Tunturibacter gelidoferens: one gene and its partner. The protein of the gene in region 1 interacts with the protein of each later gene in a pairwise test. Links are inferred from orthologs where the notes say so. Each region holds a gene or a part of one and is shown on either strand. Other genes may lie near its edges.

Region 1 (5,554 bases):
TGCCTGTCAGGCGGAATGGACTCCAGCGTCTGCGCCGCGCTCACGGCCCGAGACTACGACGTCTTCGCCCTCCACTTCAGCTACGGCCAGAGAACGGAATCGAGGGAACTGCACTCCGCACAGGAGGTCGCCCGCATCGTCGGAGTGAAAGAGCTGCTGCATCTCAAGATCGACCTGTTTCGCCGAATCGGAGGGTCGGCGCTGACCGATGCCTCGATTGCCGTACCGGCGGCGGGGGAGGAAGCGACCATCGGAAACGAAGTCCCAATCACTTATGTTCCATTCCGAAATGCGCATTTCCTCTCAGCCGCGGTAAGCTGGGCCGAGGTTCTGGGTGCCAAGAAGGTCTTTATCGGGGCCGTCGAACAGGACAGTTCGGGGTATCCCGACTGTCGGCCAGCGTATTATGAAGCGTTCAATCAGCTAATCAGGATGGGCACCAAAGACGGACAGATCCAGGTCGTCACTCCGCTGATCCAGATGCGCAAGAGCGAGATCGTCCGGTTGGGAGTTGAACTCGGTGCACCCTTCCATGTAAGTTGGTCATGCTATTCCGGCGAGACCGAGGCCTGCGGCGTTTGCGAGAGCTGCGTTCTGCGACTGCGGGCATTTCGTGACGCCGGAGCGGTCGATCCCATATCGTATGCGGTCGCGTGACCGCTGCATTTTGCATCAAATTTGAGGAAGCAAGAACTGTTTTGCAACGAAGACTTACGCCCCCACTAATGGGCCAGGAGAAGATAAGAGCATGAAACGTATCGGATGGAAGATAAGCACCCTGGCAGCCGCTCTGCTGGTAATCCTGGCAATCGCGCAGCCCACACGCTTGAAAGCACAAGCAGCCCCGCCCGCGGGAACCGCAAGCATTCATGGCCACATTCTCAATCCCGCCGGCCTGCCAATTACAAAGGGCGAAGTCAGGCTCACAACGGATCGTTCGTCTGACGCGAAGGACCGAAAGTACCCCTACAAGTTTCCCATCGATCAAGATGGCAACTACAAAGGAACCGGGATCGTGGCTGGGACCTATGTAGTCTTCGTCTTCCAGGACGATAAGAGCTTGGACTTCAACGAGAGTGTTCCGATTGCGAAAGACGAAGACAAGCTCCTCGATTTCGACATGTCGCGCGCGGAGTACATCAGTAAGATGAGCCCCGAAGACCGGAAGGCGCTCGAAGAGTACAAGAAGAAGAACGCCGAGGTCGTCGCCGGCAACGCGAAGATTCAGAACCTCAACGCCCTTCTGACTCAGGCCCGCGCCGACAACAAGGCTGGCAACTACGACTCCGCAATCACCGCCATGAAGCAGGCCACCGAAACCAAGCCCGACGAGGGAATTCTGTGGGTCACCCTTGGTGATGCTCAACTTGGGAGCGGAGAGACCGCAGCAAAGGCAGCTAAAGCAGCTGGCACCTCACCGACGGATCCGGCCATCCTCCAGAAGTACACCGATGCCGCTGCCTCCTATAAAAAAGCCGCGGATCTGAATGCCGCTTCCAAGAAACCAAACCCCGAAACCGCCGGCGTAGCTTACAACCAGTTGGGACAGGCGGAGGCCCGTCTGGGTGACGCCAAGGCCTCCTCCGACGCCTACGAGCAGGCTGCCAAGGCCCAACCGGAAAAGGCCGGAATGTACTTCTTCAACGAGGCCGCAACCCTCTACAACTCAGGCAAACTGACCGAGGCGGGTGCTGCTGCCGACAAGGCAATCGCAGCCGATCCGAAGAAGGCGGATGCTTATTACATCAAGGGACAGGCGCTCATTCCACAGGCAACAGTCGATCCGAAAACCCAGAAGATTGTAGCGCCACCGGGTTGCGTCGAAGCCTATCAGGAATACCTTGAACTGGCTCCGGACGGACCACATGCTGCTGATGTGAAGGGTATTCTCGAAGGCATCGGCGCACCGATAAAGTCGACCTTCAAAGCTGGAAAGAAATAAGCGCCGGAAAAACCGGAAGGCCCCGGGCGACCCCGCTCGGGGCCTTTCCATTTGTCACGCTGATAGCTGAAGGAGAAGAGGATGCAGTCAGCGGCCGCAGTTCTCGGTTTCGATGAAGCTCTGACGAAGGTGCTTCAACACGCAACCGATCTTCCACGTCCGCCAAGCGAACCGCTCGCGCTGCTGGCCTGCGGAGACCGCGTACTCGCCCAGCCCGTGCTCGCGGATCGCGATCAGCCGCCATTCAATAGGTCGACCCGAGACGGGTTTGCTGTGCGGGCGTCCGACACGCTCGGTCCATTGAAGGTAGTCGGCCAGGTCAGGGCCGGTGAGCAGTGGCGGGGCAGCACCCTCGAACAAAATACCGCGATTGAAATCATGACCGGCGCACCAACTCCAGCAGGCGCCGACGCTGTCGTGATGATCGAACATGTGGAACGCACCAACAACTCGATACGCTTACTTGCTGGACGCACGATTCGAAGCGGAGAAAACATCGTTCCCCAGGGAAGCGAGGCCCGGGCCGGCCAAACAGTATTGGCCTCTGGCTCTAAAATCGAGGGCGCGGAGGTAGCTCTCGCCGCCTCCTGCGGATACACAGAGCTAAAGATCTATCGCAGGCCAAAGGTAGCCATCGTCGCAACTGGAGACGAACTTGTCGACCTCGCAGCGACGCCCGGGCCGCACCAGATCAGAAACTCGAACAGCTACGGTCTGTCTGAGCTGATCAGGCACGCTGGCGGAGAACCCGTCCAGCTCCCGATTGCTCCGGACCGGCGACCTGAACTCGAACAAACCATTCGTTCCGCACGCCATTGCGAACTTCTGCTGCTGTCCGGTGGCGTTTCCATGGGCAAGTACGACCTGGTCGAAGAGGTACTGCAAAGCCTGGGCGCAGAGTTTTTCTTCACCGGCGTCAAGATGCAGCCAGGCAAACCCCTGGTCTTCGGCAGGTTGCCGGCTGACGACCAGTTCCCTGCCCAATTTTTTTTCGGCCTGCCCGGAAACCCCGTCTCGACTCAAGTGACCTTCCATTGTTTCGTCGAACCGGTGCTCCGTGCGATGGGCGGGTCCGAAGTCCAGGGCCCGCGTTTTCTGCAGGCGACGCTGGCAGAGGGCCTCGCAGGAAAGGCCGGCCTGATGCGTGTGCTCCCCGCCAGATGGACCTCCAACCGAGTCCGCCCAGAGGTACGATTGGTAGGCTGGCAGGGATCAGGCGACTTGGCCGCGAATGCGCAAGCGAACTGCTATGCGGTCCTCCCACCCGACAAAGATCACTTCTCCACCGGGGATGTCATCACGATTCTCCTGCGGTAGGCTTGTAGGATGGACGACGTAGACTACACCTCCGAACAGCTGATGGATGACGCCCCCGAACCTCTCGGCAATGATGCGGACTTCCCTCCCCGGTCCCCCGTGCCGCTGCATCTGTCGCACTACGATCAGGCCGGCGAAGCGCACATGGTGGATGTCGGCGACAAGCTGGCAACAAGACGCGAGGCCGTGGCATCAGCGTTCGTCGAGCTGTCCGACGCGGTGCTCGAGGCGCTGCCGCAAAATCCCAAAGGCAATCCCCTCGAAGTGGCGAGGTTCGCGGGAATTCAAGCAGCGAAGCAAACCTCAAGCCTCATTCCGATGTGTCATCAAATAGCACTGAGCTTCGTAGACATACAGACAAAAATTGTCGAAGGTGGCGTCGCGATCGAAGCAACCGCAGCGACAGTTGCAGGCACAGGCGTTGAGATGGAAGCGATGGTGGCAGCCTCAATCGCGGCGCTAACCATCTACGACATGACCAAAGCGCTCGACAAAGGAATACGAATCCGCGACGTCGTATTGATACGCAAAACCGGAGGCAAGAGCGGAGAGTATCGACGCGGAAGCCTCTGAATCAGACCGCAGTAGCCAGCGTGACCGCGAACAGATGCTGCGGATCCTCCCAAGACCTGGTCTTCTTGAAGTTCGCCGACGCGAGAAGTTCCTCAACCGCAGCCGAGGTGAATTTGTAACTGTTTTCGGTGTGAATACTCTCGCCCCGTGCAAAATCGACAGCGAAGGCAGGACCGCTGGAGTTAGCCGGGACATGAACGCGCTGAGCGATGACCGATTCCAAGTGCATCTCAATGCGTGATTGAGCGGGATTCCAACGAACCCGATGCTGAAAGTTTGCTAACGCAAAATCAGTCCCCAGATCACGATTGAGACGCGCAAGCACGTTCAGATTGAAAGCCGCTGTCACTCCAGCGGCGTCGTCATATGCGGCAAGCAGCGTGGCTACAGTTTTATTGGCGTGTGGGCCACCGTTCGGCGCCAAGTCCGTGCCCAGCAAAAGAGTATCCCCGGGAAGCAACTGCGCGCGGAGGTTGCGAAGAACATCCCTCGCATCCTCCGGCATGAAATTACCAATACTGGAACCAATGTAAAGAGCCAGCGTCCGCGTGTCGGGTAGGCGGTTGAGCGGGAGAGCCTCACGAGTGTAGTCAGCGACTTGAGAGCGGACCGTCACGCCAGGAATATTGGCGAGAATATTTTCACTGGCCTCGGCGAGAGCCGTCTCGGAAACATCAACAGGCTGGTACACCACACTCCCCTGCTGGCGAACGGCTTCCGCCAGAAGGATGCCGGTCTTGGTCGCCGTTCCAGCACCTAGCTCGATCAGGGTAAGCTTTCCGCTCGGCCCCTGACCAAGCGCAGCCTCGCGAAGAATCTCATCGGCGTTGGCCGCAAAGATGCCACGCTCGGTCCGGGTCAGATAGTACTCCGGCAGCTCCGTGATCTGTTCGAAGAGGCGCGAACCAGACTCATCGTAGAAGAGCCATGGGGACAGGGTCTTAGGCATAGCAGACAGACCCACGCGTGCTTCAAAGGCGACGGCATCAGTAATACTGATCAGCGGTGCGTCTGGCGCGAAGATAGTTGTTGGCACGTCTAGTCCCCCGGCGGATTTGATAGCGGAGTGGAAGGCGTGCCTCAAGGATCGATCTCCACCGCTGCCTCAGTTTGATGCATTTGAAAGGGATTTTGTGCAATTTAATCTTTACTGACTTAGATCCTCTGCAGGCAGAAATCGATCGGAATCCAAAGAAAGCCCAATTTATTGCTGATTTCAAGTTAACTTCTGCAAAAGCCGACCGTCTGTCCTAGTACCGCCAACTCGTAACATCTGCCCCGGCCGGTGCCGTCTTCTCGATGCGATCCATGATCTTCGGCAGGTACATAGTGTTGTAGTGCAGCCGCGACAGCGCATTCGGCAGCGTCGGATCCCCATTCCAGCAGTGCTCTGCCCGCGGGCCATAGAGCACCTCGCCGTCATAGGCCACGCCATGCCCAGGCGTTCCCGTCGCCTTCAAAAAGTCCTCCATCAGATAAACCGCATCGTTCAAGAAATAGGTGTCGTCGCTGCCCACATACAGGTGAATCTTCCCCTGCAGCTTAGGCCCCAGCTGCTCCCAATCCCGTTGCAACTTCGCGTTCAGGTCGTAGTGCTCCTTCCAGTACTCTGCGACCTTGTGATCGATTGCCCCGGTCTCCTTATCGAAGATCGGCTCCGGATACCCATCCTTCCCCTGCGGCGAATACACCGCCTGCCAGATATCGAACTGCTCTCCCGAT
Region 2 (4,385 bases), 540 kb from region 1 along the record:
TACAGTGCTTTGCTATGGTCACTACGATGTTCAGCCAGCGGAGCCTCTGGATGAGTGGAAGTCGCCGCCGTTTGAGCCGACGGAGCGTGATGGGAACATCTATGCTCGCGGTGCGGTGGATGACAAGGGACAGATGTGGATGCATGTGAAGGCACTGGAGTCGTTGATGACGGCGGGCGGGGGGACGCTGCCGGTGAATGTGCGCGTGATTGTGGAGGGCGAAGAAGAGGTGGGCGGCGAGGGGATCGCTGCGTTTGTGCGTGAGCATGGAGATCAGCTGAAGGCAGATGTCGCGCTGGTGAGCGATACGGAGATGTTTGCGCCGGAGCTGCCGACGCTTTGCGTTGGGTTGCGCGGGATGATCTATACCGAGATCGAAGCACGCGGGGCGAAGACGGATCTGCATTCGGGGATGTATGGCGGGGCGGCTCCGAATCCTTTTGTCGCGCTGGCGCAGGTGATTGCGAAGTTGAAGGATGAGAACGGAAAGATTTTGATTCCGGGATTTTATGACGAGGTGCAGAAGCCGACGGCGGATGAGTTGAAGGCGTGGAAGGCGCTGCCTTTTGATGAAGAGCACTATCGCGCGACGGAGGTTGGGTCGAGTGTGCTGACGGGCGAGCCCGGGTTGAGCGTGCAGGAGCGGACGTGGGCGCGGCCGACACTCGATGTGCATGGAATGCCGGGTGGGTTTGTTGGAGTGGGCGCTAAGACGGTGATTCCCGCGAAGGCAGTGGCGAAGGTGAGCATGCGGCTGGTGCCGGATATGACGCCGGCGGCGAGCTTTGCGAAGTACAAGGCTTTTGTGGAGTCGATTGCGCCAAAAGGAGTTGCGTTGGAGGTGCGGTTGATTCATGCGGGCGATCCGATTGTGGTGAGCACGGACAACTCCTACGTGAAGGCCGCGACGGAGGCGATGCGCGAGGTGTTCGGGAAGGAGACGGTGTTTGTGCGCGGGGGCGGGTCGATTCCGATTGTGGGCGACTTTGTGCGGGAGCTGAAGGTGCCGACCGTGATGATGGGGTTTGGGTTGCCGGATGACAACCTTCACGCGCCGAACGAGAAGTTTCATCTGGCGAACTTCCATCGCGGAATCGAGTCGATTGTGCGGTTTTTGAGTGGTGTAGGTGCCTGATGGCTGGCCCGGTCGCGGAGGAGGTCGGCGGCTATGTGCTGGCTGGTGGGAAGAGTTCGCGCATGGGAAGAGAAAAGGCTTTGCTGGAGCTGGCTGGGAAGCCGCTGGTACACCATGCGGTGAAGAAGCTGCGGCGGGTGTGCATGGATGTGCGGATTTTGAGCAGTAACCCGGAACTGGCGGCGTACGCACGGATTCTTCCTGATCTGCACCCCGGTTGCGGGCCAATGGGAGGGATGGAGGCGGCGCTTGCTCATTCAGTCTTCCATTGGAACCTGTTCCTGCCGGTAGATATGCCGTTTCTTCCTTCGGCATTCTTGCACCACTGGGTTCGCAGAACGCTGATTGAGGAGAAGAGGGGAGCGAGGCTGGTAATGTTTACGGTCGATGGCCTTGCGCAGCCCACGCTGGCGATGATTCACCGGGACGTCGCCCCATTTTTGACGAGTGCGATAGAGCAAGGGGAGTTGAAGTTGTATCCGGTGCTGGAGCGGGCGGGCAGGGAACTGGCGGCGAAACACGGGGTCGTGCTCAGGATGACATTCCGCAATTTGCCATGGAACGATCACTCGACGTTTCGGGCCACGCCAAGCTTGCACGGTCCGGGGCGAGAAGACTGGATGGCAACGACGGAGTTCCAGCAGTCAGCGAAGCATCTCTGGTTTGCGAATCTGAATACTCCGGAGGAGTTTGAGGAGGCGGAGCGGCATGTCGATGCGTTGGATACTTAGCGGGGACCAATGGGTTAGGCTAGATTTGTGTCGTGATTTGGTTGGTGGGAGTCGCTGAGATGGCAGAGCCGGATGACAAGATCGAGGAACAACAGCCTGAGGTGACCGCGGATACTCCGCTGATTGAGAGTGTCTCGGAGGACGTGTCTGCGGAGGTGGGTGATTTTATCCAGCAGGCGGCGGAGCAGAATGAGGCTGCCGCCGAGGCTGTCCCGGATGTGAAGAACAAGCCCGGGCCGTACATCTCGTTCGAGCATGTATATAAGTCGTTCGGCGAGTTTGTGGTGCTGGAGGATGTGAGCTTCTTTGTGCTGCCGGGGGAGACGCTGTGCATCCTGGGACGAAGCGGCGTGGGCAAGTCGGTCTCGCTGCAGATGCTGCTGGGTTTTTTGAAGCCTGACAAGGGGATGATCAAGGTTGCGGGTGAAAATATCTGCGGCTTCCGGGAAAAAGAGTTACAAGAGATTCGTCGGAAGGTGACGATGGTCTTTCAGAATGGAGCGCTGTTCGACTCGATTACGGTGGGAGAGAACGTTGCGTTTCCGATGCGTGAGCGCGGAGAGATGGCGGAAGACCAGATTCTGCAGGTAGTAAAGGGTTTGCTGGAGATGGTGGGTGTGGCGGGAATGGAAAGCCTGCTGCCATCTGACCTCTCGACAGGGATGAAGCGGTCCATTGCGATCGCGCGGGCGTTGGCGTCGCAGCCGGAGGCGGTGCTGTATGACGAGCCGACGACGATGGTTGATCCGCTGATGGCGCATCTTCTCGGAGATTTAATCGAACGGTTGAAGCAACAACTACATCTCACCAGCATTGTGGTGACACACGACATGCGGCTGGCGAAGAAACTGGCGGACCGAGTGGTGTTTTTAAGCGCAGGTAAAGCGATTTTCTTTGGAACCATGGAAGAGATGGAGCGCAGCCAGGATCCGATTCTTCAGGAGTTTTTGACGCTGGATGAGCTAGTTACCCCTGTCTGAGTGCGCAACGTGAGGTAGGTTACAACCGAGTAAAGCGTCTCCCCTGAAGGTGTTAGACAGTTGCTGCCAAGTGTTGCCGTACCCTGTTGCCAAGCCCCTGCCTGAGACGTATGCTCCAGATAGTCTTCAATTTTTCTATATTGCCCGCATAACTGCTCGACTGGCGACTTTTTTTATCGACGGTATTCCTGAGCTTCAATTCAGGCATCCTACCGACTATAAGGCCCTGGGATTATTGAGTTGAAAGGCGTTCGCTATGGCGACACCGGATTATCTGCAGCAGGTCATCGTTTCAGAGAGAAAATACGCGGGGAACGGAAGGCGTGCGTCGAGGACCGACGGCGGAATCTTCCGCAGGCCGTCGATCACGAGCACGGTCTGGGCTTCCCTGGACCTGCTGACGGTGGTGATTGCGGCGGTGGCAGCTTTGAGGTTCCGCGTGGCGACGCCTGCCGATGTACCGACGCTGCATGTGCTCCCGCATCTGATCAAATCTTCTCCAAATCTTCTGTTTTTTTATATTGGCTGGTATGGAATCTGCCTGATCTTCCTTACGCGTTCGTATGGGCTGTATGGGACGATTCAGCACCATAGCGGATTGCATGAACAGAGGATGACGATTCAGGCTTCGCTGACCTCAGGGCTGCTTTTGTGTGGGACGCTGTACCTGTCGAGTGGAGAGGCGATCTCGCGAATCGTGGTTGGACTGATGGTGGTGTTTACGACGGCGCTGCTGTGCGTGCGGCGCGCGTTGTGGCGGAGGATGGTCTATCGGCGATTCCGGGCGGGGATCGAGACGCGGAATGTTTTGATCGTGGGCGCGGGTCGGGTGGGGCATGCGCTGAGAAATCATATCGACACGCTGCAGCATCTGGGATTCCGATTCAAGGGCTTTGTTGCGCTGACCGAACGTGAGGCGGAGTCCGGTAATGCAGATGTGATCGGCGATGCGAGGAACTGCCTGTCGCTGGCTCGATCGTTGTTTGTGGACGAGATCTTCTTTTCTGTTCCGGCCGAAGAGAAGATGGTGATCAGCATGGTGGAAGAGGCTCGGATTGTCGGCATTGATGTTCGTGTGGTTCCGGATATGTACGACGGCCTGGCGTGGAATGCGAAGGTTGAATATGTCGGTCAGTTTCCGACGATTCCACTGCACCGCAGGGACTTTCCGATCGGTGGATTTTTGCTGAAGCGCGTGCTTGATACGACGGTTTCCTTGATTGGGCTGGCATTGACTGCGCCGGTGATGCTGGCGATTGCGATCGCGATTCGGCTGGACTCTCCTGGGCCGATCTTTTATAAGGCGCAGAGGATTGGCCGGAAGGGCCGCGCGTTCTCCTGCTACAAGTTCCGGACGATGGTGCAGAATGCGGACAAGCTGAAGGCTGATCTGGAGCATATGAACGAGCGCGATAGTGTGCTGTTCAAGATCAAGAAAGATCCTCGGATTACAAAGGTGGGCAGAGTGTTGCGGAAGTACTCGCTCGATGAGCTACCGCAGTTTTATAACGTTCTGAAGGGTGATATGAGTCTGGTAGG

The links.
Region 2: the proteins of glp (region 1) and RBB81_RS11975 interact in binary tests that used the Escherichia coli proteins (3 or more experiments, as listed by UniProt). The link is inferred for Tunturibacter gelidoferens from one-to-one orthologs.

The regions. Positions count from the first base shown.
Region 1 is NZ_CP132938.1:2,142,247-2,147,800, reverse strand. What follows is about bases 1,360-4,141. They hold glp (gephyrin-like molybdotransferase Glp), read left to right. Parts: upstream 1,360-2,023; coding sequence 2,024-3,259; downstream 3,260-4,141. Other genes in these bases: egtD (L-histidine N(alpha)-methyltransferase), read right to left, coding at 3,834-4,141; moaC (cyclic pyranopterin monophosphate synthase MoaC), read left to right, coding at 3,404-3,832; RBB81_RS09485 (tetratricopeptide repeat protein), read left to right, coding at 1,360-1,942. In the rest of the region: 7-cyano-7-deazaguanine synthase QueC, read left to right, coding at 1-657; more of RBB81_RS09485, read left to right, coding at 749-1,359; more of egtD, read right to left, coding at 4,142-4,916; RBB81_RS09465 (hypothetical protein), read right to left, coding at 5,083-5,554. UniProt on the Escherichia coli protein: Catalyzes the insertion of molybdate into adenylated molybdopterin with the concomitant release of AMP.
Region 2 is NZ_CP132938.1:2,682,776-2,687,160, forward strand. Bases 1-3,000 are described here. They hold RBB81_RS11975 (molybdenum cofactor guanylyltransferase), read left to right. Parts: upstream 1-1,134; coding sequence 1,135-1,866; downstream 1,867-3,000. Other genes in these bases: RBB81_RS11970 (dipeptidase), read left to right, coding at 1-1,135; RBB81_RS11980 (ABC transporter ATP-binding protein), read left to right, coding at 1,926-2,846. Outside these bases: RBB81_RS11985 (sugar transferase), read left to right, coding at 3,103-4,385. UniProt on the Escherichia coli protein: Transfers a GMP moiety from GTP to Mo-molybdopterin (Mo-MPT) cofactor (Moco or molybdenum cofactor) to form Mo-molybdopterin guanine dinucleotide (Mo-MGD) cofactor.